DNA from 2 places in the Kocuria sp. NBRC 114282 genome. Region 1 is predicted to be linked to the other one. Evidence: riboswitches for the same ligand, from Rfam matches in the RefSeq annotation. Region 1 holds a riboswitch; the other holds the start of a gene.
What was found. A riboswitch is a leader RNA that binds a small molecule or an ion and turns the genes downstream of it on or off. The one in region 1 is predicted to bind S-adenosylmethionine.
Positions count from the first base shown of each region.

Region 1 (14,611 bases):
GCAGCCAGCGCCCGGGCGATGCCCACGCGCTGCTTCTGCCCGCCCGAGAGCTGCTCGGGGTAGTTGCCCGCCCGCTCAGAGAGCCCGACGAACTCGAGCAGCTCCTTCACGCGCGCCCTGCGATCGGCCGCCGACCAGCCCGCCTGCTTCAGCGGGTACTCGACGTTGCCGGCCACGGAGCGCGACGTGAACAGGTTGAACTGCTGGAAGATCATGCCGATGTCGCGACGGATCGGGGCCAGCTGATTCTCGGTGCGGCCGTCGACCCGGCGGCCGTCGACCTCGACGACGCCGGAGGTCACCGGCTCCAGGCCGTTGATCAGGCGCACGAGCGTGGACTTGCCGGCACCCGAGTAGCCGATCACGCCGAAGATCTCGCCTCGGCGGATGTCGAGGGTGACATCGTCGACTGCGGTCACGTCCCGCTTGGTCCTGCCCTTGCCCGTGGTGAAGGACTTGGTGACGCCGTCGAAGCGCACGATCGCCTCGGTCTCGGGCCCGGGCCGACGCCGCTGCGTGTCAGCGGCCTCGGCCACCGGCTCGCTGCCGGGGTGGAACTGCTCGGCCGGGGTCACTTCTGGAGGTCCTCCTCGTAATCGGAGAGGACCTGCTCCAGCTCCTCCTGCGAGAGGTCCATGGTCACCGCGGTGCCCTTGCTGTCCTCCTTCTCGGCCTCCTCGACCTCCGGGGTGTGGAAGAGATCGGCGACCTTGTGGAGGGTCTCGTCGTCCTTGTTGGCCTCGGTGGTGGCGAACAGGTTCACGTACGGACGGGCGTTCTCGTTCTCGGCGCCGTCGGAGGCCAGGGCCGAATCGGGATCGATGTCGCCGCGGGCCAGGAAGTCGTTGTTGATGACGGAGCCGGCCACGGAGTCCAGAGACAGCACGGTCTGCTCGGCCGAGACCGGGGTGACGGAGACCTTCGAGGCCTCGGTGTCGATGTCCGACTCGGTCGGGGCGGTGGTGTCCGAGGTGAACTCGACCAGGCCGTTGGCCTGCAGCAGCAGCAGCGCGCGCGACTGGTTGATCGAGTCGTTGGGGATGGCGATCTCGTCGCCGTCCTGGATGTCCTCGAGCGACTCGTACTTGTTGGAGTACAGGCCCAGCGGGTAGATCGAGGTCGAGGCGATCGGGGTGATGCTCTCCCCGGAGCTGTTGTTGTAGTCCGCCAGGTACGCGATGTGCTGGAACCAGTTCATGTCGACGTCGCCGGAGACGGTCGCCGGGTTGACCTGGCTGTACTCGGAGAGCTCGACCAGCTCGACGGTGATGCCCTCCTCCTCGGCCTTCTCCACGAGGGCCTCGTTCACGGGGGTGGTGCCGACGACGCCGATCTTGATGACCCCGTCGTCGTAGGGGGCCTCATCGGAGTCGCCGCCGCCGCCGCAGCCGGCGAGGGTCAGGCCGAGGACTGTGGTCATGGCCAGGGCGGAGAGACGGTGTGCGCGCATGGGAGGGGTTGCCTTTCGTTCAGCGAGCTGTCCGATCCCATCGGGGTGACCGGCGGCGCTGAACGTCAGGCGTGCGCATCGATGCTGCGCACGAACCCAAATCCGTGCTTGCCGCGGTGCGGAACCGGAGCCGGATGGTCATCTGGGGCACCCCACCACGGTGAGAGGGTTGCCGTCCGGCCAGCCAGAGCTTCGCGCCGGATCTCGTCATCCGGCGCAGATCCTAGCATCTGAGTCCGGTGCGGGCGAGCCCCCCACGAGGCCTGGCACGGGCTCTGGCTCAGGCACCGACTGCACGTCGGCCGCGTCCCGGCTCATCGACGCCTCTGCCTCACCAGCTCATCAGCGCGGGAGCGAGCCCAGGCCTCGGCTGCCAGCACCGATTCGAGGCTCAGCTCGTCGACGGGCTCATGCTCCCGCACGACTTCGGCCACGAGCTCGACGATCTCCAGGAAGCGCAGGCGCCCGGCGTGGAAGGCCAGGACCGCCTGCTCGTTCGCGGCGTTGAACACGGCAGGGCCGGTGGGCCCTGAAGCCGCCGCCTCCTTGAGCAGACGCACCGCTGGGAAGGCCTCCTCATCCAGCGGCTCGAAGCTCCAGATCGCCGCCTGAGTCCAGTCGCACGGCGAGGCGGCGCCCGGGACCCGATGCGGCCAGCCGAGGCCCAGCGCGATCGGCAGGCGCATGTCCGGCGGGGAGGCCTGAGCCATGGTGGAGCCGTCCACGAACTGCACCATCGAGTGCACGACGGACTGCGGGTGCACCACCACGTCGATGCGCTCCAAGGGGATGTCGAAGAGCAGGTGGGCCTCGAGGACCTCGAGGGCCTTGTTGACCATGGTCGAGGAGTTCGTGGTCACCATCAGCCCCATGTCCCAGGTGGGATGGGCCAGGGCGTCCTGCGGGCGCACGTCCCGCAGGGAATCGCGCGAGCGCCCGCGGAAGGGTCCGCCGGAGGCCGTCAGCACGAGCCGATCGACCTCTGCCGACGCGCCGCTGCGCAGCGCCTGGGCCAGGGCTGAGTGCTCGGAGTCCACGGGGATCAGCGGGTCGTCGTGCGGGGAGGCCTGCGCGGCCCGGCGCACCAGCTCACCGCCGGCGATCAGCGACTCCTTGTTGGCCAGGGCCAGCAGCTTGCCGGCCTCCAGGGCGGCAAGGGTGGGGGCCAGCCCGATCGAGCCGGTGATGCCGTTGAGGACGAGATCGGCCTCCGGCGCTCGCGCCGCCTGCACGGCGGCCTTCGATCCCGCGAGGATCTGCGGGGAATAGTCCTCCCCCAGCGCCAGGACCCGCGAGGCGATCATGCGCTCGAGCAGCGCCGCGTCCTGGACATCGCCGGACGTCGCCACGAGCGGGGCCCGGGTCTCGACGGCCTGCTCCGCGAGCAGCTCGAGGTTCGACGAGCCGGCCGCCAGGGCCACCACCCGGAATGGGGCCTGCTGATCGGCCGACGCCGCGGCGGTGCGCACGACGTCGAGCGCCTGCGTGCCGATGGAGCCGGTCGAGCCCAGGATGCAGATGCGGCGCTGGGACTCGGCCCACAGGGGAGCCTCGGGGGCGGGACGCTGTTCGCTGGAGATCTCGGACATGGCTCCAGTATGCCGACCTGCCTCCAGCGCTGCCGGAGCGCGTTGGACGCGCCCCCCTTCCGCGCACGCCCCCTGGCCCGGAGGAGACGAAGCGCCCCGCCCCTCTCGACGAGGGACGGGGCGCTTGCAGGTGCTGCGGAACGCGTCGGCTCAGCGCTCGACGGCACCGCCGCGGCTGCCCTTGGTGAGGGCGCCGTAGATGAACAGCACGACGAGCGCGCCGATGATGGCGAGCACGATCGAGCCGATGGACAGGGTGCTGCCGGCCGGGTGCAGGCCCGGGATGACCATGGCGATCAGGCCGCCGACGAAGGCGCCGATGATGCCCAGGATGATGGTCATCACGATGCCGCCGCCCTGCTTGCCGGGCATGATGAGCTTGGCGATGGCGCCGGCGATGATGCCGAGAACCAGCCAGGCGATGATGGATCCGATCATGGTGCTTCTCCTCTTCTGGGACGCCAGTGCGACGTCCCTGAACTGGGGGTCGAGTGCTCAGACTGCTGAGCATCTCCTCGAGAGTAGCCCCTGAGCGGCTCGGGGGGAGCATCCTCGCCCCGAGCCGCTGAGGCGTCTCTCACACTTCTCTCAGATGCACTTGTGCATCGAATCGCCCCAGGTCAGCCCCGAGATGATCCGAGAGCCGCGCAGCTCAGTGATCGACCGGGGGCTCGGCCCCGACTCCCGTCATGGAGCGGACCTCCATCTCGGCCTGCTTCTCGCGGTTCTCGCGGCGGCGCTCCGTGAGCGAGCCGATGATGGCCAGCAGGAAGCCGACCGGGATCGAGACGATGCCCGGGTTGGTCAGCGGGAACCAGGCGAAGTCGGCGCTGGCGATCATTGAGGTCTCCGCCCCGGACATCACCGGGGAGAAGATGATCAGCACGACCGCGGTGATCAGGCCGCCGTACATGGACCACACCGCGCCGCGGGTGGTGAAGCGCTTCCAGTACAGCGAGAACAGGATCGTGGGCAGGTTCGCCGAGGCCGCGACCGCGAAGGCCAGGGCCACCAGGAAGGCGACGTTCTGCCCCTGCGCACCGATCCCGCCCAGGACGGCCACGACGCCGATCACGACCACGGTGATCTTGCCGACCCGCAGCTCCTCCTTGCCGGTGGCCTTGCCCTTCTTGAGCACGTTGCCGTAGATGTCGTGGGCGAACGACGCCGATGCCGTGATGGCCAGACCCGCCACGACCGCCAGGATCGTGGCGAAGGCGACGGCTGAGATGAACCCGAGCAGCAGGGATCCGCCGAGCTCGTAGGCCAGCAGCGGCGCCGCCGAGTTCACTCCGCCCGGAGCCGCCGCGATGCGGTCGGCGCCGATCAGGGCCGCGGCCGCATAGCCGAGCACCAGGGTGAAGAGGTAGAAGGTGCCGATCAGCACGATGGCCCAGACCACCGACTTGCGGGCCTCCTTGGCCGTGGGGACCGTGTAGAAGCGCATCAGCACGTGGGGCAGGCCCGCCGCGCCGAGCACCAGGGCCAGGCCGAGGGAGACGAAGTCGAGCTTGGTGACCTCGCTGAGCCCGTAGCGCAGCCCGGGCTCCAGGATCGCGTGGTCGCCTGCGGTGTCCACGGCTCCCCCGAGCAGGCCGGAGAAGCTGAAGCCGAACAGCGCCAGTGCCCACACCGTCATGACCGCCACGCCGGCGACCAGCAGGCAGGCCTTGATGATCTGCACCCACGTGGTGCCCTTCATGCCGCCGATCAGCACGTAGGCGATCATCAGGACGCCCACGGCCAGGATCACCACGGACTGCCCGGTGCGGGAGGTCACCCCCAGCAGCAGGGATACGAGCGCACCCGCGCCTGCCATCTGCGCCAGGAGGTAGAAGAGCGTGACGCTGAGAGTGGAGATCGACGCCGCCATGCGCACGGGGGTCTGGCGCAGGCGGAAGGACAGGACGTCCGCCATCGTGAACTTGCCCGTGTTGCGCAGCGGCTCGGCGATCAGCAGCAGAGCCACGAGCCAGGCCACGAAGAACCCGATCGAGTACAAGAAGCCGTCGTAGCCCTGCACGGCGATCGCGCCCACGATGCCGAGGAACGACGCCGCCGAGAGGTAGTCGCCGGCGATCGCCAGGCCGTTCTGGGTGCCGGTGAAGGAGCGGCCTCCGGCGAAGTAGTCGGCCGCGCTCTGCGTGGACTTCGAGGCGCGGATGACGACGACCAGGGTCACCGCCACGAAGGCCAGGAAGATCGACATGTTGATCCAGGGCGATCCGACCGTGCTCGAGGAGGTCTCCGCCAGGGAGATCTGGGGGCTCATGGGTTCAGGCCTCCTGTCCGGTGCTGCGGGAGCGGGAGGCGAAGTCGCCGGCCTCGAGATCGGCGCGGATGTCCTGCGCCTGGCTGTCGAGGTTCTTGTTCGCGAAGACCACGTAGGCCGCGGTGATGCCGAAGGTCGTCACGAACTGCAGCAGGCCCAGGATCACTCCGAGGTTCACGTTGCCGAGCACCTCGCGGCCCATGAAGGACGGCGCGTAGATGGACAGCAGGACGTAGAGGAAGAACCAGACGAGGAAGAACACGGTCATGGGGAACACGAAGCGGCGGTGCGTGCTGCGCAGGGACTGGAACTGAAGCGAAGCCTGGGCCGCCATGAAGTCCTCTGCCGTCGGCTCCGCGATGCGGGGCTGGTCGGTCACGGGGATCCTCTCGATGAAGAGTCGACGTGAGCTCTGTTACTCACAGGTGTGACACACACCATAATCAGCGATCTTCAAGGTTGAGGGCGCCACTCCGAGAAATGGCATCGAGTTGCCAAGACTTCCCCCGGCCGGCGCTCAGTCCAGGATCAGCACCAGGTCCACGAGGGCGTCCAGGAAGGCATCGACCTGGTTCTCCTCGTACACGTCCTGGCCGTAGGCGGGGTCGAACACCGCGCGGCGGATCATGTCGGCATCCGGGGCCTGCTGGCGATCGATCTCGGTGAGCACCGTCTCGCACAGCTCATCGACCTGTCGGGCGCTGTAGCCACGGGTCGAGGCCGACGACGGGGCGCGGAAGCGGTGTCCGCTCGGACGGCGGAGCCGGCCGTAGATCTGCTCGAGCCGTCGGTCCATGCCGTCGTCCCAGGCCTGGGGGCCGTCCTCCGCCTGACGGCGCCGGGCATGGGCTGCGGCCGCACGGTCCTCGAGCCGATCGATCGCCGCGTCGACCTCGGCGGGGATGTAGCCGCCGCGCTGACGCCGGAAGGTCGCGGTGCGCAGCGTCTCGGGCTCAGGAAGCACGCTGTCGTCGGGCTCGTCATCCCCGGGGCCCGAGCCGAGCAGCGGGAGCAGCAAGGCGTCGACGTCGGCGACGCGGTAGCCCCACGAGCGCGAGGCGACCCGCCCCAGGCCCTCCTGCGGCGCCTGTGCGCCTGCGGTCCCCTCGGCGTCAGGGGTGTCGGCTGCGGTGCTCATGACGGATCAGCCTCCTTGGCCGAGCCTGCCGACCGCGACCAGCAGCTCGAAGACCACGTAGCCCACCGGGATCGCGAAGAGGATCGAGTCGATGCGGTCCATGACCCCGCCGTGGCCGGGAAGGAGGTCGCCCATGTCCTTCACCCCGAGCTCGCGCTTGACCATGGACTCGGAGAAGTCGCCGAGTGCGGAGACGATGACGAGGAAGAAGGCCAGGACGGTGCTGTGCCACCAGGGGACGTCGAGCATGAGCGCGCCCAGCACCGTGCCGAGGATGAGGGAGCCCAGCATGGACCCGGCGAAGCCCTCCCAGGTCTTCTTGGGGCTGATCCGCGGTGCCATGGGGTGCTTGCCCCACAGCACGCCGGCGATGTATCCGAAGGTGTCGTTGCCGACCGCCATGAGGATCACGAGCAGGACCTTGGCGGGGCCCTCCGGGGTGTGGAACAGCAGGACCGCCAGCGAGATCAGCAGGCCCGCCCAGGTCACCGCGAACAGCGACGACATCACGGACAGGACCATGCCGTCGGTCCGCCCGAAGACGCGGCAGAGGATCACGACGGTGCAGACCAGGATCAGCGCGATGATCAGCGCCTCGGACCCGCCGACGAAGGCGGCCAGCGGCAGCACGGCCGCGCCCACGGCGGCGGGAGCGCGAGGCACCTTGATGCCGCCGCGGGCCAGGGCGCCGCAGACCTCCCACACGCCCAGGCCCGCGGCCGCGGCGGCCAGGAGGGCGACCACCGGCGGCACCAGGAACAGGCCGACGAGGAGCACGACGATCAGCCCCGCGCCCACTCCGATCGCGGCAGGCAGATTGCGGCCTGCGCGGGAGGTCTTCTGGGCGGGGGCGGACGACGGCTCTTCGACGACGGTGGGCATCAGACCTTCAGCAGCTCTGCTTCCTTGTTCTTGGCCGCGGTGTCGATCTGCTCCGAGGCCTTCTTGGTCAGGGCGTCGAGCTCCTTCTCGGCGCGCTTGCCCTCGTCCTCGCCGATCTCCCCGTCCTTGACGAGCTTCTCGATGGCCTCCTTGGCCGTGCGGCGGATGCTGCGCACCGAGATGCGGCCGTCCTCGGCCTTCGAGTGCACGATCTTGACGTAGTCGCGGCGGCGCTCCTCCGTCAGCTCCGGCATGACCACGCGGATCACGTTGCCGTCGTTGGCCGGGTTGGCGCCGACGTCCGAGTTGCGCAGCGCCTTCTCGATCTCCCCCAGGGCGGAGCGGTCGTAGGGCGTGATGAGCAGCGTGCGGGCCTCCGGGTTCTGGAAGGACGCCAGCTGGTTCAGCGGCGTGGGGGCGCCGTAGTACTCGACCGTCACGTTGGCGAACAGGGAGGGGTTCGCCCGTCCGGTGCGAATGGCGGCGAACTCGTCAGCGGCGTGCGCGACGGCCTTGTCCATGCCGGTCTTGGCTTCGTTGTGGATCTCGTCGATCACTTCAAGCTCCTTGCGTGGTCTGCGGGATCGGTGCGAGGTCCGGACCGATCAGGTGGGCAGCGCGGCTGCGGGCACTGAGGCCCAGTCTAGCGAGGCGAGTGCACACGCCGCGGGACGACGGCGGCTCAGACGGTGATGAGGGTGCCCATGTCCTCGCCCAGGATCGCGCGCGTGACACTGCCCTCGCCCTGCATGCCGAACACGCGCATGGACACGTTGTTGTCCCGGCACAGCGAGAACGCGGTCTGATCCATCACGCGGATGTTGCGGGTGATGGCCTCGTCGTAGGTCAGCGACTCCAGGCGCACCGCCGAGGGGTCCACGTTGGGGTCGGCGGTGTAGACGCCGTCCACGCCGTTCTTGCCCATCAGGACCTCGTCGGCCTCGATCTCCAGGGCGCGCTGGGCGGCGACGGTGTCCGTGGAGAAGTAGGGCAGGCCGGCTCCGGCGCCGAAGATCACCACGCGGTCCTTCTCCATGTGCCGGATCGCCCGCCGCGGGATGTAGGCCTCTGCGACCTGCTCCATGGAGATGGCCGACTGGACGCGGGTGTCCACGCCGCACTGCTCCAGGAAGTCCTGCAGCGCCAGGCAGTTCATCACGGTGCCGAGCATGCCCATGTAGTCGGCGCGCGAGCGGTCCATGCCTGCCTGGGAGAGCTCTGCCCCGCGGAAGAAGTTGCCTCCGCCGACGACGATCGAGGTCTCGACCTGTCCGACCGTGGCGGCGATCTGCTCGGCGATGTTGCGCACCACCGAGGTGTCCACGCCCACGCGGCCGCCGCCGAACACCTCGCCGGAGAGCTTCAGCAGGATGCGGCGACGCTGCCCTCGTTCCCCCGGGCTCGTGGCCGAGCGATCGGTCTCGCGATCTGCGCGCAGCGCTCCGTCGCGGATCTCCGAGGGGGTGGTGGTGGGCATGGTGCCTCCTGGCAGTCGCTGACGTGCCCCGCGGCGATGGGCGAGGCCGCGGGCGCCGCGGCCGTGTCACGGCCGCTGGGCACGGACCAGCATAGCGGCCAGCTCGGATCTGCTCTGCGGCACGGACCGGGCTCCCCCTGCACGGCGAGCTCGGTCGACGGGAAGCAACGGCGCAGACCAGGCCGGAGGCAGGCTCCGCAGACGACGAAGCGCCCCCGCCCGGTCCCGTGAGGGGCGCGAGCGGGGGCGCTTGTGCGCTGAAGCGCTGCGGATCAGGCGCCGACGCGGAAGCGGGCGAACGCCTTGGGGGTCGCACCGGCGGCCTTCAGGACGGCGCCGACGGACTGCTTGGCGTCCTTGGCGAAGTCCTGGTCGACCAGCACGTTCTCCTTGTAGAAGCCGTTGAGGCGGCCCTCGACGATCTTGGGGAGGATCTGCTCCGGCTTGCCCTCGGCCTTGGCGGTCTCCTCGGCCACGCGGCGCTCGTTCTCGACGGTCTCCGCCGGGACGTCCTCGCGGGTGAGGAAGTTCGGGGAGAGCGCAGCGATGTGCACGGCGACGTCGTGAGCGGCCGTCTCGGCCTCGGCGCCCTGGCCGTCCACGGCCAGCAGCACGCCGACCTGGGCCGGGAGGTCCTTGGAGGTGCGGTGCAGGTACAGCTCCACCAGCGGGGCCTCGACCCTGGCGATGCGGCGCACGACGACCTTCTCGCCGAGCAGCGCGCCGGTCTCGGTCACCAGGTCGGAGACCTTCTGACCGTCGACCTCGGCGGCCAGCAGGGTGTCCAGATCCTGGGCGTCGACGGCGACGGCGGCGTCCATGACCTTCTCGCCGAAGGCCACGAACGGCTCGGCCTTGGCCACGAAGTCGGTCTCCGAGTTGACCTCGACGAGGTAGCCCTTCTGGCCCTCGATGCGGCCGACGACGATGCCCTCGGCGGTCGCGCGGCCCTCGCGCTTGGAGACGCCCTTGAGACCCTTCACGCGGATGATCTCGAGCGCCTTCTGCTGATCGCCGTCAGCCTCGTCGAGGGCCTTCTTGACGTCCAGCATGCCGGCGCCGGTGCGCTCGCGCAGTTCCTTGATGTCCTTGGCGGTGTAGTTCGCCATGTGAGCTCCTTGATCGATCGTCGCCCTGTGCAGACCGTCGACGGTCCGCTCCGGGCGTGCTCCGCTCCCGATGATGCGGGATCGGAGCGAATGTCAGGTGAACAGCGGGCGGGATCGTCTCCGCCCGCGGGCTCCGTCCGGCGCCGGCGAGGGCGCCGGACGGAGAGAGGATCAGCTCTCGGTGGACTCGGCGGCCGGGGTCTCGGCGGTCTCCGCCTCAGCGGCCGGAGCCTCGGTCTGCTCGCCGGCGGCGGCGACCTTGGCGGACTCGGCGGCCGACTCGGCGGACTTCTCAGCCTCGGCAGCGGCGTTGTGCTGCTCGAGCAGCTCGCGCTCCCACTCGGCCATGGGCTCCTCGGGAGCCTCCGAGCCGCCCTTGGCACCGCCGCGGGCCAGCAGGCCCTCGGCGACGGCGTCGGCGACCACGCGGGTCAGCAGGTTCACGGAGCGGATGGCGTCGTCGTTGCCCGGGATCGGGAACGTGACCTCATCCGGATCGCAGTTGGTGTCCAGGATCGCGACGACCGGGATGCCGAGCTTCTGCGCCTCGTCGATGGCGAGGTGCTCCTTCTTGGTGTCCACGACCCAGACCATGGAGGGGGTCTTGGACAGGTTGCGGATGCCGCCCAGGGTGCGCTCCAGCTTCTCCGCCTCGCGGCGCATGAGCAGGAGCTCCTTCTTGGTGTACTGCGAGCCGGCGACGTCGTCGAAGTCGATCTGCTCGAGCTCCTTCATGCGGTCGATCCGCTTGGAGACCGTGGAGAAGTTGGTGAGCATGCCGCCGAGCCAGCGGTGGTTCACGTAGGGCATGTTCACGCGGGTCGCCTGCTCGGCGATGGTCTCCTGCGCCTGCTTCTTGGTGCCGACGAACAGGATGGTGCCGCCGTGGGCGACCGTGGACTTGACGGCCTCGAACGCGCGGTCGATGTAGGCCAGCGAGCCCTGGAGGTCGATGATGTAGATGCCGTTGCGCTCGGTGAGGATGAAGCGCTTCATCTTCGGGTTCCAGCGACGGGTCTGGTGGCCGAAGTGGACGCCGTTGTCGAGCAGCTGGCGCATGGTGACGACAGACATGTCGTGCTCCTTCATTTCTGCGCTCGCGCACCCCTGGTCCGGGCATGCGGAGCGCCGTCTGCGGTTGGTCGACGTGTCCGCCGGGTCGGCGGATCGTCCCTGGCGCACCGCGTGGAGCGGCCCCGGGAACCGGGGATTGCTCTCCGTCCGCCGCCTGCGACCGGGAGGCCGAGGACCGTGGCGGGCGGGTCGGGTCTGCGAGAGGACGGAGCCTGACGGATCCCGACGACGATGCGCGCGAAGTCAGTGCCCAGCGCCGCCGCCGGTGCCTGATTCAGGCATGCGGACGGCGCAGGTGGTGACACTGCGGAACCAGGGTACTACATGAACCGCGTCATGACGGGCCAGGCGCGGGGACTCCACAGGCGCCTGACCGGGCCGTGACGCGGGGCTCGAGGCTCCGCTGCATCCCCAGTAGGAGCCGCGCTGCCGCGATCCACCGCATCCTGCCCGCATGAACGCACTCGCCTCCCGCGCCACCGCTTCCGCCGGCCCCGAGCAGCCCTCGCCGTCCCCCATGGCCCGACGATCGCACAGCACGCTGCTGGTCGCGGCTGCGGTGCTGGTCAGCTGGGCGCTGTCCGCTCCGGCGACTCCCCCATCGGCACATGCCGCCTCCGGCCAGGCTGTCCGAGCTGCGGCGATCTCCACCGCGCTGCCGCTGGTCCCGGGCTCCCTCGATGCCGCCGATCAGCACCTGCTGGCCGCCGTGCACGGGACCTGGCAGTGGCCCGTGACCATCCAGCCCAGGGTGGTCCGCGACTTCGATCCGCCGTCCGAGCGATGGCTGGCTGGGCACCGAGGCGCGGATCTGACCGTCGGCCTCGACGGCGAGATCCTGGCTCCGGCGGACGGGCGCGTCAGCCATGTGGGCACGGTCGTGGACCGGGCGACCATCACCATCGATCACGGCGACGGCCTGCGCTCGAGCTTTGAGCCGGTCGAATCGGATCTGAAGAAGGGCGATCGCGTGCGCAAGGGACAGGTCATCGGCGTGCTCTCCGGCCGCAATCACTGTCTCACCACAGTGCGGGCCTGCGTGCACTGGGGCGTGCGCCTGGACGACGATTACGTCCATCCCCTGCCGTTCGTGGGGGCCCAGCGACCGTCGGTCCTGCTGCCCCTGCCATAGGCCGCGTCTGCCGCGCGAAGCGCCCCGAGCCAGGGTGCTCGGGGCGCTGAGGTTCGCTGCGTAGGGCGGGCGGGGCTTGAACCCGCGACCCAAGGATTATGAGTCCTCTGCTCTGACCAGCTGAGCTACCGCCCCTCGTCCGCCACGGGCGCCTGCACTGCGGTGCGGGCGCGAGGACGACGACTCGACAGTCTAGTCGAGCCGTCGGGTTGGGCCTGATCAGTCGCCCGATCCCGGGCCCGAAGCCGGCGGGACGATCGGGAGGGGTCCGGTCTGCGGCCAGGACCCCAGCAGCAGATCCGGGTCCACGCCGCGGTAGAGCTGCTCGAAGACATCGATCGTGGCCGAGAAGCTGTGCTCGGCGACCATCCTCCTGCTCGCCGCTCCCATCTCGCGGCGCTGGTCCTCCGGCAGCTCGAGGAGCCGCAGCAGGAGCCTGCCCAGCTGCTCGTGATCGCCGGGCGGGAACAGCCAGCCGTTGACGCCCTCGTCCACCAGGTGCGGAAGGGCGCGCGCATCGGCGAGCAGCACCGGAGAGGAGGCCGCCATGGCCTCGAGGGACACGAGGGACTGCAGCTCGGCGGTGCCGGGCTGGCAGAAGGCATCGGCGCGCAGGTAGGCCACCCGCAGCTCCTCATCGGAGACGAATCCCCGGAAGACGGTTCGATCCGCGATGCCCAGCTGCTGCGCCAGCTCGGCCAGCCGGTCGTACTCACCGCCCTGGCCCACGATCTCCACGCCGACGTCGCTGCGATCCGCGATGCTCGCCACGGCCCGCAGCAGGACGTCGATGTGCTTCTCCGGGTCCAGCCGCCCGACGAACAGGACGGTCGGGCGGTCCCGCGGAGGCAGGACCTCCCCGGGCTTGAGGTCGTACTGGGCGGCGTCGATCCCGTTGGACAGCGCATGCATGGGGAAGTCGAAGCCGTTGGCTCGCATGGACTCCACAGCCAGCGGGGTGGGTGCCGTGACGACGTCGCAGCGGCAGAAGACCGAGGCCATATCCCGCCACGAGAACCTGCGGTACAGGCGTCGGAGCGGGTCCGGCAGCGGGAGGTACTGCTCGATGTTCTGCGGGATGAAGTGGTTGGTGCCGATCAGGCGGATGCCGCGCGACTGAGCCTCCTTGGCGAAGTACCTGCCCAGGATGTAGTGGCACTCGATATGCACCACGTCAGGGCGCAGCTCGTCCATCAGCCGAGAGATCTCGCCCCGCACCTCCCACGGGAAGCACAGGTGGAACGTGTCGTAGGTGAAGGCGGTGTGCGAGCGGAAGCGATGCTCGGTGACCGCGCCGTCCATCCGGGTCATGGTCCGTCCCTTGCTGGGACGCGGTGCGGCGATGTGGACGTCGTGGCCCCTGCCCGCCATGGCCTGCGCCAGGCGGTGGGAGAACTGCGACGAGCCGTTGATGTCCGGCGGGTAGGTCTCCGCCACCACCAGGACCCGAAGGCGCCCGTCGACAGGCTCCGGCACACCGTCCAGCGGGAGCTCCGGGAGCATGTAGTCATCCCGGATCACCCCGCGGGGGTCCTGGGGCGGCTGCGGATCTGCCGGGGAAGGGCTCACGGAGAATCGACTCCCGAAGGGTTGAGGGTCAGGGCGGGGTCCGCGGTCCGTCGGGCCAGGACCTCGGGGTGGAACTGGGACATCACGAAGACGCCGCTGATCGAGGCTGCGGCGCACACCATCAGCAGCACCGCGGGACCGGGACCGAAGTCGGGCCCGGCCTCGCCGAGCACCGACAGGCCGATCAGCACGCCCACCATGGGGTCGACGACCGTCAGTCCAGCCATCACGAGCTCCGGCGGTCCACTGGCGTAGGCGGACTGCACGAGCCAGCCTCCCACAGCGGCGGCCACCAGCAGGCCTGCGACGTTCACCGGGTCGATGCTCTGCCACCACGGGCCGTCGCCGATGCGCAGCTGCGCGGTGATGATCTTCATCTCCAGAGCCACGAAGCCGTAGAGCGTGCCGGCCGAGACGAGCAGCATCAGCGCGCGCCCTCTGTGCCGCAGGAGGAGCAGGGCCAGCGCGACGACGAGCAGCACCACCGCCAGGATCACCGTCACGGCGGTGCCGGCGCGGTGAGTGATGCGAAGGGCCGGATCCGTGAAGCGGACGGCGCTGAGCACGAACAGCGCCGCTCCCCCGGCGCACAGACCGAGCGCGCGCCAGGTCGCGGCATTGATCGTCAGGCCCGCGTGACGGCAGTGCAGCAGGGTGACCAGGGCCAGGCCCAACACGCCCACGGGCTGGACGACGCTCACCGGAGCCAGGCTCAGCGCGGTCACGTTGAGGGCTGTTCCGAGGCCCAGGCAGATCAGGCCGGTCGCCCAGCGAGGGGAGCGCAGCAGGCCGAGCATGATCGGAAGCGTGAGCTTCCCATCAGCGGCGCCGGCCACGACCGCGATCGACTGCAGATGCGTCCCGAGGGCCATGAAGACCGCCGACAGCACGGCGAGTGCCAGGGCGCACCAGACCATGC
Region 1 is NZ_BSQO01000006.1:23,066-37,676, reverse strand. Features, by position in the region: gene QSJ40_RS10360 (methionine ABC transporter ATP-binding protein) at 1-536, opposite strand, end outside; gene QSJ40_RS10355 (MetQ/NlpA family ABC transporter substrate-binding protein) at 572-1,450, opposite strand; SAM riboswitch class IV at 1,550-1,662, opposite strand; gene dxr (1-deoxy-D-xylulose-5-phosphate reductoisomerase) at 1,765-3,039, opposite strand; gene QSJ40_RS10345 (GlsB/YeaQ/YmgE family stress response membrane protein) at 3,190-3,477, opposite strand; gene QSJ40_RS10340 (monocarboxylic acid transporter) at 3,692-5,311, opposite strand; gene QSJ40_RS10335 (DUF485 domain-containing protein) at 5,316-5,645, opposite strand; gene QSJ40_RS10330 (DivIVA domain-containing protein) at 5,829-6,449, opposite strand; gene QSJ40_RS10325 (phosphatidate cytidylyltransferase) at 6,456-7,331, opposite strand; gene frr (ribosome recycling factor) at 7,331-7,888, opposite strand; gene pyrH (UMP kinase) at 8,014-8,808, opposite strand; gene tsf (translation elongation factor Ts) at 9,081-9,917, opposite strand; gene rpsB (30S ribosomal protein S2) at 10,089-10,991, opposite strand; gene QSJ40_RS10300 (M23 family metallopeptidase) at 11,446-12,123, shown strand; tRNA gene QSJ40_RS10295 (tRNA-Ile) at 12,185-12,258, opposite strand; gene QSJ40_RS10290 (glycosyltransferase) at 12,343-13,626, opposite strand; gene QSJ40_RS10285 (DMT family transporter) at 13,689-14,609, opposite strand.

Region 2 (14,611 bases), on a different contig from region 1:
TCGACGGCGTCATGGCCGACAACGACGTCTACGACGACTACTACGGCCTGGACCTGCCGCTGCGCGGCATCGAGTCCATGGCGCAGATCCGCGAGGCCCTGGGCGAGCTCGTGGCCGCGGCCGGGGCGGGGCTGCAGGACCACGGCAAGGTGCTGATCCCCAACATCGCCGAGTCCCGGCGCACACCGGGGCGCTGGCAGGAGCACGCGCGCTGGGGCGGCGGGTTCGAGGAGGTCTGGCTGGGCTACAGCCCCACCGACCTGTTCGACCCCGTCACCGCCGAGGCACAGCTGCCCCAGGCTGCCGGGCCTGGGCTGTCGATCCTGCGGGTCCCCACGGACGGCAGCGACACCCACCCGAACTTCCTGTACGGCCTGGCGGCCTTCTGGATCTTCGGCGAGGGCCGCGGTGCCTACTCGGCCACCGGCCACGACGACTACTCCAAGCTCCAGCACGTCCCCGAGCTCGACATGGACCTGGGTGCCCCCCTCGAGGAGCCGCAGGGGGATCGGCACGTCTGGCAGCGGCGGTTCGCGCACGGCTTCGCCGCCGTGAACCTGAACCAGGACGGACGACGCCGGCGGCGGATCGATCTGCCCCCGGGACTCGTCGACGGGCAGGGGCGGGCCCCCGGGGACTCGATCGTGCTGGAGCCCCACCGCGGCGTCGTGCTGCGTGTGGACCCGGCCGCGACCGGCAACTGAGGCCACCGGGTGCAGGAGCCTGCCGCCGCGAGAGCGCACGGCCTAGACTGGAGGGAGCACGTACCGGGCCGCGCAGCTCAGCGTCCGTCCGGAGATCCTCCAGAGGAAGAAGGAGCCAGGCATGCCCATCGCCACACCTGACGTCTACGGCCAGATGCTCGACACCGCCAAGGAGAAGGGCTTCGCGTACCCCGCGATCAACGTCACCTCCTCCCAGACCCTGAACGCCGCCATCCGCGGCTTCGCGGAGGCCGGCTCGGACGGCATCGTCCAGGTCTCCACCGGCGGCGCCGCCTACTGGTCCGGCTCCTCCAAGAAGGACATGGTCGTGGGCTCGCTGGCCTTCGCCGCCTTCGCCCGCGAGGTCGCCAAGCAGTACGACGTCAACATCGCCCTGCACACCGACCACTGCCCGCAGGACAAGCTCGAGGGCTTCGTGCTGCCGCTGCTGGAGGAGTCGGAGAAGGCCGTCGCCCGCGGCGAGGACCCCATCTTCCAGTCGCACATGTGGGACGGCTCCGCGATCGACCTGGACGAGAACCTGCGCATCGGCGCGGACCTGATCGAGCGCACCGGCAAGGCGCACATCGTCCTGGAGGTCGAGATCGGCGCCGTCGGCGGCGAGGAGGACGGTGTCGTCGGCGAGATCAACGACACCCTCTACACCACCACCGACGACGCCGTGAAGACCGTCGAGGCCCTGGGCCTGGGCGAGAAGGGCCGCTACATCACGGCGCTTACCTTCGGCAACGTGCACGGCGTCTACAAGCCGGGCAACGTGAAGCTGCGTCCCGAGCTGCTCAAGCAGATCCAGGACGAGGTCGGCCAGAAGTACGGCAAGGACCGCCCGTTCGACCTGGTGTTCCACGGCGGCTCCGGCTCCTCCGAGCAGGAGATCGCGAATGCCGTGTCCTACGGCGTCATCAAGATGAACGTCGACACCGACACCCAGTACGCCTTCACCCGCCCGGTCGCCGGTCACATGCTCGCCAACTACGACGGCGTGCTGAAGGTCGACGGCGAGGTCGGCAACAAGAAGCTCTACGATCCCCGCGTCTGGGGCGCCAAGGCCGAGGATGGCATGGCCGCCCGCGTGGTCCAGGCCTGCGAGAACCTGGGCTCCGCCGGCACCAGCGTCAAGTGATCTTCTGCTGATCATCGCCGACGCGCTGCGCTGACCGCGCAATCGTCGTCGGCTCCACGGGCCGCTCTCCCCGCCGCAGGGGAGGGTGGCCCGTCGTCGTGCCCGGACCGCTGCGGGCTCGCCCTCGGACCCTCGTGCCTGCGTTGCAGCCTGTGGACACATCTGAGACGGCCAGTGCGTCAGATGTGCTTCAGCGTGTTCCCAGGTGTGACGCGGGGCATTAGTCTGTGGGCAGCATCCGGGCACTGCCCCTTGTGGGGCTCATCTCGAGCGCACCACCAGCTGACCGAACGCGCGTCGAGACCGACGCCTTCCGCGCCCTCCGACCGGAGACCGCACCACCGCTCGACTCCGCCTTCGAGACCGGTCCGTGAGCCCCGCTTGCAGGCCCTGCCCCTCGAGGCGAGGCGACTTGAAACACCAGGGGAGTCCCTTGTCCACCACCGCCACCGCGTCTGCCCCCGCGCAGACCGAGAAGAAAAAGGGCGGAGCGCGCGTCCGCGTGCAGAAGTTCGGCACCTTCCTCTCCTCCATGATCATGCCGAACATCGGCGCCTTCATCGCCTGGGGCATCATCACCGCTCTGTTCATCCCGGCCGGCTTCACGCCGAACGAGAAGATCGGCTCCATGGTCGGGCCCATGGTCACGTACCTGCTGCCCCTGCTGATCGCCTACACGGGCGGCAAGCTCGTGGCGGATGTCCGCGGCGGCGTCGTGGGCGCAGTGGGCACCATGGGTGTCATCCTGGCGACCTCCTCGCCGGTGTTCATCGGCGACGCCCCCGCCTCGCCCATGTTCCTGGGCGCCATGATCATGGGCCCGCTGTCGGCCTGGGTCATCAAGAAGTGGGATCAGTGGGCCGTGCCCCGCATCCCCGCCGGCTTCGAGATGCTGGTCAACAACTTCTCCGCGGGCATCATCGGCGCGATCATGGCGATCGCCTCCATGTTCCTGCTGGCCCCGATCATGCTGCTCCTCATGGCGGGCGCCGGTGCGGCCGTCGAGTTCCTGATCGACAGCTCGCTGCTGCCCCTGGCCTCGCTGCTGATCGAGCCGGCCAAGATCCTGTTCCTGAACAACGCGATCAACCACGGCATCCTGACCCCGCTGGGCACGCAGCAGTCCCTCGAGCAGGGCTACTCGATCCTCTACCTGCTGGAGGCCAACCCCGGCCCCGGCCTGGGCGTGCTGATCGGTTACATGATCTTCGGCAAGGGCATGGCGCGGGGCTCCGCACCGGCCGCGGCCATCATCCACACCTTCGGCGGCATCCACGAGATCTACTTCCCGTACGTGCTCATGAAGCCGCAGCTGCTCATCGCGACCATCCTGGGCGGCATGTCCGGTGTGCTCGTGGAGCTGCTCTTCGACGCGGGTCTGCGCTCACCGGCTGCCCCGGGCTCGATCATCTTCCTCATCAGCAACGCCCCGCCCGCCCAAATGCTCGGCGTGATCCTGGGCTTCCTGGCCGCCACCGTGGTCTCCGCCGCGATCTCCTGCACCATCCTGCGCATGTCCAAGAGCGACGAGGGCGACCTGGCCAAGGCGGCCGCCGACATGGAGGCCATGAAGGGCAAGAAGTCCTCCGTGGGCGGCATGTTCGCAGCCGGCGGCGCCGCCGGCGCTGCAGGTGCTTCCGCCGGCTCGATCCCCGAGATCAAGGCCATCGTCTTCGCCTGCGACGCCGGCATGGGCTCCTCCGCCATGGGCGCCTCGGTCCTGCGCAGCAAGATCAAGGACGCCGGCTTCGGCGGCGACGTCACCGTGGTCAACAAGGCCATCAACTCGCTCACGGACGAGTACGACCTGCTCGTCTCGCACGAGGACCTGGCCGATCGCGCGGCGACCCCCACGCCCTCGGCGCATCACGTCACGGTGGACAACTTCATGCAGTCCCCGCGCTACGACGAGATCGTCGAGCTCATCCGCGAGCAGCGTCAGGGCGGCTCGACCGGCTCCGCTGAGATCCCGGCCGAGCAGGGCACCTCGGGCAGCGCCGCCGCAGCTGGTGCGGGAGCAGGCGCCGCAGCCGGCACCGCGACCGCCGTCGCCGCTCCGGCCGGATCGCAGACCGATCCCACGCCGGCCTCCGAGGCCGCCGAGCACCAGGACGACCAGAAGGTGCTCACGCCCCAGACCATCCGTCTGGACGGCCGGGCCGCCTCGCGCGATGAGGCCATCGACCAGGCCGGAACCCTCCTGGTCGAGGTCGGCGCCGTCGAGCAGTCCTACGTGACGGCCATGCACGAGCGCGAGCAGTCCGTGTCCACGTTCATGGGCAACGGCCTGGCGATCCCGCACGGCACGAACGAGGCGAAGGAGGCCATCCGCACGTCGGCCATGTCCTTCATCCGCTACGACGAGCCGGTGGACTGGAACGGCAAGGAGACCCGGTTCGTGATCGGCATCGCCGGTGCGGACGGCGGCCACATGGCCCTGCTGTCCAAGATCGCCAAGATCTTCTCCAAGAAGGAGACCGTCGCCCAGCTCGAGGCGGCGCAGACTCCGGAGGAGATCCTCGACATCTTCGGAAAGGTGAACTCATGAAGGCACTGCACTTCGGCGCAGGCAACATCGGACGCGGCTTCGTCGGGGTCCTGCTCCACGAGGCCGGATACGAGCTGGTCTTCGCGGACGTCGCCGACGCTCTGATCGGGCAGATCAACGACCAGGACTCGTACGTGGTCCACGAGGTCGGCGAGGGCGCCCGCGATCACGAGGTCACCGGCTTCTCCGGGGTGAACTCGGCCTCCGACCTGGACGGGCTGCGCGAGCAGATCGTCTCGGCGGACATGATCACCACCGCCGTGGGACCGCGCGTCCTGCAGATCATCGGGCCCACCATCGCCGAGGGCCTGCGCGCCCGCGCCGAGGCCGGGGTCGAGGGCCGCGTGGCGGTCATGGCCTGCGAGAACGCGATCAACGCGACCGACGGGCTGGCGGAGGCCATCCGCGCCGCGTACCCGGAGGCCGATCAGGTCGCGATCTTCGCGAACACCGCGGTGGACCGGATCGTGCCGGATCAGGCGCCGGGCCAGGGCCTGGACGTCACCGTGGAGACCTACCACGAGTGGGCCGTCGAGTCCGGTCCCTTCCAGGGCCAGACCCCGGACGTCCCGGGCATCACCTGGGTCGAGGACCTCGAGCCGTACATCACGCGCAAGCTGTTCACGGTCAACACCGGGCACGCGGCCACCGCGTACTTCGGTCGCCAGGCGGGGATCACCAAGATCTCCGACGTCCTGGCCGATGCCCAGGTCCGCTCCCAGGTCGAGGCCGTGCTGGCCGAGACCAAGGAGCTGCTCGTGGCCAAGTTCGGCTTCGCGCCGGAGGTCCAGCAGGCCTACGTGGAGAAGATCATCACGCGCTTCACGAACCCGCACCTGCCGGACACCGTCGAGCGCGTGGGCCGTGCCCCGCTGCGCAAGATCTCGCGCACGGAGCGCTTCGTCGGCCCGGCCGCCGAGCTTGCCGAGCGCGGTCTGAGCGCCGACGCCCTGGTGGCCGCCGTCGCCGCGGCCCTGGCCTTCGACGTCCCGGAGGACCCGGAGTCCGCCGAGCTGCAGGCCCGCCTGGCCGCCGCGCGCGGGGATCGTCAGGCCACCGATGCGCTGGTTACCGAGCTGACGGGCATCGCCGACGAGCACCCGCTGTTCCCGGCGCTGTCCGAGGTCTTCGCTGCGGCCTGATCAGCGCGGCCTCGTCGGCCCCCGCTCCTGCCCCGTCGGGGGGGGCGGGGGCGGGGGCCGTCGTCGTCACCGCAGCGCAACGGGAGCGCAGCAGCGACGACGACGTGTGACGGAGGCGGGGCCCTGTCGTCGCAGGTCGGTGCCCGCTGCCTGCACCGACACCGGTGTGCGGCCGAAGGTTTGCGGTAGCATTCCCGGCATGTGTGGAATCGTGGGATATGTCGGGCGAGCCCCCGAGATCGATGAGAACCGGAACGCTCTGAACGTGGTCCTGGAGGGACTGCGTCGTCTGGAGTACCGCGGCTATGACTCCGCCGGCGTAGCGGTGCTCGCCGACGGCGTCATGGAGGTGCGCAAGAAGGCCGGCAAGGTCGCCGCACTCGATGCCGAGCTCGCGGCGAACCCGCTGCCGATGTCCCCGCTGGGCATCGGGCACACCCGCTGGGCCACCCACGGCGGCCCCACCGATGAGAACGCGCATCCGCACATCGTCGCCGGTGGCCGCCTGGCCGTCGTGCACAACGGCATCATCGAGAACTTCGTGGAGCTCAAGCGCGAGCTGACCGAGAAGGGGTACACCTTCGTGTCGGAGACCGACACCGAGGTCGCCGCCTCCCTGCTCGCCGACATCTACGAGAACCAGGCCGACCAGGACCTGACCCGCGCCATGCAGTTGGCCTGCGCCCGACTCGAGGGCGCCTTCACACTGCTGGCCATCCACGTCGACCACCCGGACCGCATCGTGGCGGCCCGCCTGAACTCCCCGCTGGTCATCGGCGTGGGCGAGGGCCAGAACTTCCTGGGCTCCGACGTCTCGGGCTTCATCGATCACACCAAGTCCGCCGTCGAGATGGAGGACCGCCAGATCGTCACGGTCACCCCCGAGGGCTTCGAGATCACCGACTTCGACGGCGCCCCCTCCGAGGGCAAGCCCTTCGAGGTCCAGTGGTCCGCCGAGGCCGCGGAGAAGGGCGGCTTCCCGTCCTTCATGGACAAGGAGATCCACGACCAGCCCGCCGCCGTGCGCGACACCCTTCTGGGCCGCCTGGACGAGAACGGCAAGCTGACCCTGGACGAGCTGCGCATCGACGAGTCCGTCCTGCGCTCCGTCGACAAGATCGTCGTGATCGCCTGCGGCACCGCCGCCTACGCCGGCCAGGTCGCCCGCTACGCGATCGAGCACTGGTGCCGCATCCCCACCGAGGTCGAGCTCGCGCACGAGTTCCGCTACCGCGACCCCATCGTCAACGAGAAGACCCTGGTCGTCGCGCTGTCGCAGTCCGGCGAGACCATGGACACCCTCATGGCCATGCGCCACGCCTCGGAGCAGGGCGCCAAGGTCCTGGCGATCTGCAACACCAACGGATCCTCCATCCCGCGTGCGGCGGACGCCTCGCTGTACACGCACGCCGGCCCGGAGATCGCGGTCGCCTCCACCAAGGCGTTCCTGGCGCAGATCACCGCCGCCTACCTGCTGGGCCTGTACCTGGCGCAGCTGCGCGGCAACATGTTCGCCGACGAGATCCAGGACGTCCTGGAGGAGCTCCAGGCCATGCCGGAGAAGGTCCAGGCCGTCATCGACGACGAGTCCCAGATCCGCCAGCTCGGCAAGGACTTCGCGGAGACCACCTCGGTGCTGTTCCTGGGCCGCCACGTCGGCTTCCCGGTGGCCATGGAGGGCGCGCTCAAGCTCAAGGAGATCGCCTACATCCACGCCGAGGGCTTCGCCGCCGGCGAGCTGAAGCACGGTCCGATCGCCCTGATCGAGCCGGGCCAGAAGGTCTTCGTGATCGTGCCGTCCCCGCGCGGCCGCGACTCGCTGCACTCCAAGGTCGTCTCCAATATCCAGGAGATCCGCGCCCGCGGTGCCGAGACCATCGTGATCGCGGAGGAGGGCGACACCTCGGTCGAGGACTACGCCAACCACGTGATCCGCATCCCGCAGTCGCCCACGCTGCTCCAGCCGCTGCTGGCCACCGTGCCGCTGCAGATCTTCGCCTCCGCCATGGCCGAGGCCAAGGGCTACGACGTCGACCAGCCGCGCAACCTGGCCAAGTCCGTCACGGTCGAGTGACCTCTCGCGCGGCCTGATCCGCGCAACCCGCGCTGCGGCCCGGCATCCCCTGCTCTTCAGGGGATGCCGGGCCGCACGGAAGCATGATCTCAGCGGCCGAGCGGGCGTGGTGCCACCACGCCTAGGCTGGGAGCAGAGCGTCCCGGGGAGCCCGGGGCACGCACGACGAGAGGAGCACCGATGTCGAGCATCGGCAAGAACCTGCTGGGCGAGCCCGATCCCACCCTGCTGCAGGAGAACGCGGAGATGGTCGCGCGCTTCGACGCCGGCGACGAGGCCGAGGACCTGGCGCCGGCCTTCCCCAAGGAGCAATTGCCCTGGGCGATCCTGGCCGAGGAGGCGCTGGCCGACGGCCGGACGCTCGAGGGCTACGCCTACGCCCGAGTGGGCTACCACCGCGGTCTCGACGCCCTGCGCGCCAGCGGCTGGAAGGGCCACGGCCCGGTGCCGTACAGCCACGCGCCCAACCGCGGCTTCCTGCGCGCTCTGTCAGCTCTGGGCCAGGCGGCAGCGGCCATCGGCGAGCTCGACGAGGCCCAGCGCATCCAGAAGCTCCTCAACGACTCCGACCCGACGGCGGCCGAGCAGCTCCAGAGCTGACGTCGACCCCGGCGACGGCCTGATGGCGAACGGCGCGGCCGCACTCCCTGCAACAGGGGTGCGGCCGCGCCGTCCGTCGTCGCCGAGCAGCGAAGGCCCGGACGGCTGATCAGACCTCGGAGGCCTCAGCCGTCTCGACGGAGGCGGCCTGACTGGCCGCCAGGCTCTCGCGCACGCGGGCAGTGGCCTCGACCAGGTGCTCGAGCGAGGTGCGGGTCTCGTCGTAGCCGCGGGTCTTCAAGCCGCAGTCGGGGTTGACCCACAGCAGCTCGGAGCTGACGTGCTCGAGTGCCTGGATGAGCAGCGACTCGATCTCGTCGGTGCTGGGCACGCGCGGGGAGTGGATGTCCCACACGCCGGGGCCGAGCCCGCGCTCGAAGCCGACCGCGCGGACGTCGGCCAGCACCTCCATGCGCGAACGGGCCGCCTCGATGCTCGTGACATCGGCGTTCAGCGCGTCTACGCCGGCGATGACCTCGCCGAACTCCGAGTAGCACAGGTGCGTGTGGATCTGCGTGGCGTCGTCGACCGAGGAGGTCGCCCGGCGGAAGGACTCGACCGACCAGTCCAGGTAGGCGCTGCGATCGGCTCGGCGCAGGGGCAGCAGCTCGCGCAGGGCCGGCTCGTCGACCTGGATGATGCCGATGCCGGCATCCTCGAGGTCGGCGATCTCATCGCGCAGGGCCAGGGCCACCTGATCGGCGGTCTCGGCCAGTGGCTGGTCGTCGCGCACGAACGACCAGGCCAGGATGGTGACGGGTCCGGTGAGCATGCCCTTGACCGGCTTGTCGGTCTGCTGCTGCGCCCAGGTGATCCACGGGACCGTGAAGGCCTCGCCGCGCAGCCCCTCGCCCTCGCGCGAGACATCGCCCCACAGGATCGACGGACGCGTGGCTCGGGAGCCGTAGGACTGCACCCAGCCGTTGGCCGTCGTCGCGAAGCCGTCGAAGTGCTCGGCGAAGTACTGGACCATGTCGTTGCGCTCCGGCTCGCCGTGCACCAGCACGTCCAGGCCGAGCTCGTCCTGCAGGGCGATGACCCGGGAGATCTCCTCGCGCAGGAAGCCGTCGTAGGCGGCGTCGTCGATCCGTCCGGCGCGGTGATCGGCGCGGGCGCGGCGGACCTCCCCGGTCTGGGGGAAGGACCCGATCGTGGTGGTGGGCAGCACTGGAAGGCGGCCGCTGCCGAACGAGCGCTCCGCCTGGGCTGCGCGACGCTGCTCGGCGGTGCCGCGCTGCGAGTCGGCCTCGGTGAGGGAGGCAGTGCGGCCGCGGACCTCGTCGATGCGCACACCCGGGGCCGCAGCGCGGGTGCGGCGGGCCTCGTCGGCCTCCTGCAGCTCGGCGGCCACGGCCCCGCGGCCCTCGGCGAGCCCGCGTGCCAGGACGGCGACCTCGCGGACCTTCTCGTCGGCGAAGGCCAGCCAGGACCGGATCTCGGAGTCGAGCTCGGGCTCGGCCTCGAGGGTGTGCGGGACGTGGATCAGCGAGTTCGACGTGGCCACGGAGACCCGGGCGCCTGCGTCGCGGAAGCCCTCGAGCCGCTTGAGTGCGGCGGAGAGGTCGGTGCGCCAGACGTTGCGCCCGTTGACGACTCCGGCCACGAGCACCGGGGCGTCTGCCGAAGTGAACAGGCCGAGCTGGTCGTCGGTGAGACCGCCGCGGACGAGGTCCACGTGCACGGCCTCGGCACCCGAGCCGGTCAGCGCGCCGAGCAGCTCGCCCGCATCGCCGTAGGGGGAGGTGAGCAGCAGCTGGGGGCGCTCGTCGAGCCCGCCCAGGTATCCGGCCGCGCGCTCGATCGCCGCGCGCAGGTCCTGCTGCGAGAGGCGGGAGTGGTCCGCGACCAGGGCGGGCTCGTCGATCTGCACCCACTCGGCGCCGGCATCCTTGAGTGCTGCGAGGATCTCGCCGTAGACCGGCAGCAGCTCCTCGAGACGATCCAGGGGCTCGATGGGCTCGGCTGCGGTGCCGTCGTCCTTGGCCAGGGCCAGGAAGGTCACCGGGCCCACGAGCACGGGGCGCAGGCTCCGGCCCTGCTCGGAGGCCTCGGCCAGCTGCTCCAGCAGGCGGCCGGGCGCTGCGGCGAACTGCGTCTGCGCGCCGATCTCGGGCACCAGGTAGTGGTAGTTGGTGTCGAACCACTTGGTCATCTCGAGCGGCTGCCGGGCGTCGTCGCCGCGGGCCAGCACGAACTCCCCGGAGCGGTCCACGGTTCCGGCCTCGGTGCGCAGGTCGCCGAAGCGCGTCGGCACCGCGCCGACGGCGATCAGGGTGTCGAGCACGTGGTCGTAGAGCGCGTAGGAGCCGGGCACGGCCGAGGCCTGCTCCAGGCCCAGCCCCTCGAGGCGCTCGGCGGTGGAGGCACGCAGCTCGGCGGCGGAGGACTCGAGCTGCTCCAGGTCGCTGCGTCCGGCCCAGTGCGACTCGAGCGCGCGCTTGAGCTCGCGGTTCGGGCCGATGCGGGGGTAGCCCAGGATCGTGGCGGTCGGGAAGGCGGCGGGCTGGGCGTCGTTCGAGATGGTCACTGCGGTCTCCTCATAGGTGCGGATGGGGCGCCCGTCGGCGGGCTGGGATGCGGGGATGAGGCCGGCGAGTCCGGCTGAAGGGGTGGGGCGGGGCAAATCGAGCTGCTCCAGGACGTCCAGGGCGGCCTCGTGCTGGTTGAACGTGTAGAGGTGCAGCCCGGGAGCCCCGGAATCCAAGGCAGCGCGTGCGCTGTGCACGGCAGAGCGGACGCCGATCCGGTGGCGCTCGGCGTCCGAGTCGGCCGTCTCGAGCTCGTGGGCCAGCAGCGGGTCCGGCTCCAGGCCGGCCAGGTCGCAGATGCGCAGGTACCGGCGCAGGCTCGTGACCGGCATGATCCCGGGGATGATCGGCAGCTCCACTCCGGCGCGACGAGCCCGGGACACGAAGGCCGCGTAGTCGTCGGCCTCGGGGTAGAGCTGAGTGATCGCGAAGTCGGCGCCGGCGCGCTGCTTGGCCAGTAGCACCTCGAGGTCCTGGTGCACGGAGGTCGACTCGGGGTGCTTGATCGGATAGGCGGCCACGCCGATCGAGACGTTGCCGGCGCACAGCTGGGCGGCTCGGCCGCGCTCGACCGAGCGGATCAGGTCCACCAGATGCCGGGCGAAGGGCAGCTCCTCAGGGCCGGGCTCGACGGCCGGATCCCGGTCCCCGCGCAGGGCCAGGACGCCGCGCACGCCCAGGTCCAGCAGCTCGTGGATCAGCTCGCGCAGCTGCGTCTCCGTGACTCCCGTGCACAGCACGTGGGCTAGGGGGCGCAGCGGGGTCTCGAAGATCAGGTGGGACAGCAGCGCCATGGACTGGACGCGGCGCTGCGGATCGACCGCCGCGGTGACCGAGACGTAGTCCGGCACCGTGGGCGCCAGGGCCTCGATGGTCTGCAGGAGGGACTCGGTGCTGGCTGCGCTGCGCGGCGGGTAGAGCTCGTAGGACAGCGCGGGCACCGGCTTGCGGTGCGACGGCGCCCCCGTCTCCGGGGGACGATCCGAGCGCGGTGCTGCGGGGTGGTGATCGGGCATTCCGTGTTCGCCTTTCCGTGGATGCCCGATGGAGGGCAGACCACGGGGTGCGCACGGAGGCCCGTGCCGGCGCTGACGATGCGCGGAAAGGCACGGGTCCGGTGGACCACGGAAGTCTGAGAAGACGCTCCATCGGTCCTGGCGGGAGCACCGGTCCCCGCAAGATCCGCGGGGATGGTTGCTGCGACGTCGACGAGCCAGGTCTCTCGGTCGCTCTGGATAGATAGCGAGATAGATACCACCCCAGGCGGCCCTGCTTGTCAACCCCCGAGATCTGCCACGGCCGCCAGGGAGGGGCGCGCGATAGGATCGCCCCGGACCGTCGCGCCCCCGGCCCGTGGCGCGCGATCCACCATGGCCTCCACAAGGCGCGTGGCGCAGCATCCAGACCTCGTGCGGGCCCAGTCAGGAGAGCAGTCGCATGCCAGCCATCTCGATCGTCGGAGCCCAGTGGGGCGATGAGGGCAAGGGCAAGGCCACGGACATCCTCGGCGGCCGCGCGGACTACGTCGTGAAGCCGAACGGCGGCAACAACGCCGGGCACACCGTGGTGGTGGGCGGCGACAAGTTCGAGCTCAAGCTGCTCCCCGCAGGCATCCTCTCCCCGCGGGCCACCCCCGTGATCGGCAACGGCGTGGTGGTCAACCCGCAGGCGCTGTTCGAGGAGATCGACGGCCTCGAGGCCCGCGGCGCGGACACCTCCAAGCTGCGCGTCTCGGCCAATGCGCACCTGGTGGCCCCGTACCACCAGACCCTCGACCAGGTCACCGAGCGGTTCCTGGGCAAGCGCGCGATCGGCACCACCGGTCGCGGGATCGGGCCCGCCTACATGGACAAGATCGGGCGCCTGGGCCTGCGCGCGCAGGACATCCTGGACGAGTCGATCCTGCGCCAGAAGATCGAGGGCGCCCTGCGGCAGAAGAACGAGCTGCTGCTCAAGGTCTACAACCGCCGCGCGTTCGAGAACGACGAGATCGTGGACTACTTCATGGGCTACGCCGAGCGCATGGCGCCCATGATCGTGGACTCCACGCGCCTGCTCAACGACGCCCTGGACCGCGACGAGACCGTCCTGCTCGAGGGCGGGCAGGCCACCTTCCTGGACGTCGATCACGGCACGTACCCGTTCGTGACCTCGTCGAACCCCACCACCGGCGGCGCTTGCGTGGGCGCGGGCATCGGGCCCACGCGCCTGACCCGCTCGATCGGCATCATCAAGGCGTACACGACCCGCGTGGGTGCCGGTCCGTTCCCCACCGAGCTGTTCGACGAGTCCGGGGAGCGGCTGCGCACCGTGGGCGGCGAGTTCGGCGTGAACACCGGGCGCCCGCGCCGCACCGGCTGGTACGACGCCGTGATGGCGCGTCACGCCTCGCGGATCAACGGCTTCACGGACTACTTCGTGACCAAGCTCGACGTCCTCACCGGGCTCGAGGAGATCCCGGTGTGCGTGGCCTACGACGTCGACGGCGTGCGCCACGACGAGATGCCCATGACGCAGACCGAGTTCCACCACGCCAAGCCGATCTACGAGATGTTCCCCGGCTGGTCGGAGGACATCTCGCAGGCCCAGACCCTCGAGGACCTGCCGGCCAATGCGCGCGACTACGTCCTGACCCTCGAGTCCATGTCCGGCACCCGGTTCTCCGCGATCGGCGTGGGCCCGGGCCGCGAGAACACGATCGAGCTGCGCGACCTGATCGACTGACGCCGCCTCGCCCGTGCGAGGACAGGCGCTCGGGATGGTGACAGATCGGCACCCCATCAGCCCTGATGGGGTGCCGATCTGTCACCATCCGCTGCGTCACCGTCCCGCGCGCGGACCGGGCTCGCCCGCCGTGTCGGATAGCATCTGGCAGACCCCTTGGGCGTGCTGCGCCTCGTCGTGCATGCAGGCGCCACTGATCGATGCCCGTCGCGGCGCCGTTCGATCCCCGACGTCGGAAGTGACTGACCGTGTCCACACAGAGCACCAGACTGGACCCCGCCTCGGCGCGGTCCGAGGGCGAGGGCCTGCGCCGCAGCCTCAAGACCCGGCACATGACCATGATCGCCATGGGCGGTGCGATCGGCACCGGGCTGTTCGTGGCCTCCGGCAACTCGATCGCCACGGCCGGGCCCGGTGGTGCGCTCGTGGCCTACATAGCGATCGGGCTCATGGTCTTCCTGCTCATGCAGTCCCTGGGCGAGATGTCCGCCTGGCGTCCCACCTCCGGATCCTTCGGCGATCACGCGGCGCGCTACGTCTCGCCGTCCTTCGGCTTCGCGATCGGCTGGAACTACTGGTTCAACTGGGCCATCACCCTGGCCGCGGAGCTCGTGGCGGCCGCCCTGGTCATGCGCTACTGGCTCCCCGACGTCCCCGCCTGGGTCTGGTCGGCGCTGTTCCTGCTGATCGTCTTCGGGCTCAACGCCCTGTCCACGCGGGCCTACGGCGAGGGTGAGTTCTGGCTCTCGGCGATCAAGGTGGCCGCCGTCGTCGTCTTCCTGGTGCTGGGCGTGCTGATGGTGCTGGGCATCATGGGCGGCGACGCCCCCGGCTTCGGCAACTGGACCGACGGGGAGGCGCCGTTCGTGGGCGGGCCCATGTCGATCCTGGCGATCTTCATGGTCGCCGGCTTCGCGTTCCAGGGCACCGAGCTCGTGGGCGTGGCGGCCGGTGAGGCCGAGGACCCGGAGCGCACCGTGCCCAAGGCGATCCGCACCGTGTTCGTGCGCATCCTGCTGTTCTACGTGCTGGCGATCATCGTGATCGGCTTCCTGCTGCCGTACACGCACCCGAACCTGCTGGCCTCGGACATCGAGGACGTCGCGATCTCGCCGTTCACCCTGGTGCTGCAGAACGCGGGCGTGGC
Region 2 is NZ_BSQO01000001.1:182,816-197,426, forward strand. Features, by position in the region: gene QSJ40_RS00900 (putative glycoside hydrolase) at 1-704, shown strand, start outside; gene fbaA (class II fructose-bisphosphate aldolase) at 826-1,848, shown strand; gene QSJ40_RS00910 (PTS mannitol transporter subunit IICBA) at 2,282-4,396, shown strand; gene QSJ40_RS00915 (mannitol-1-phosphate 5-dehydrogenase) at 4,393-5,538, shown strand; gene glmS (glutamine--fructose-6-phosphate transaminase (isomerizing)) at 5,738-7,612, shown strand; gene QSJ40_RS00925 (DUF3151 domain-containing protein) at 7,793-8,212, shown strand; gene metE (5-methyltetrahydropteroyltriglutamate--homocysteine S-methyltransferase) at 8,322-11,756, opposite strand; SAM riboswitch class I at 11,883-11,982, opposite strand; gene QSJ40_RS00940 (adenylosuccinate synthase) at 12,178-13,464, shown strand; gene QSJ40_RS00945 (amino acid permease) at 13,797-14,611, shown strand, end outside.
Region 2: another riboswitch for S-adenosylmethionine. It lies ahead of metE (5-methyltetrahydropteroyltriglutamate--homocysteine S-methyltransferase); the one in region 1 lies ahead of QSJ40_RS10355 (MetQ/NlpA family ABC transporter substrate-binding protein).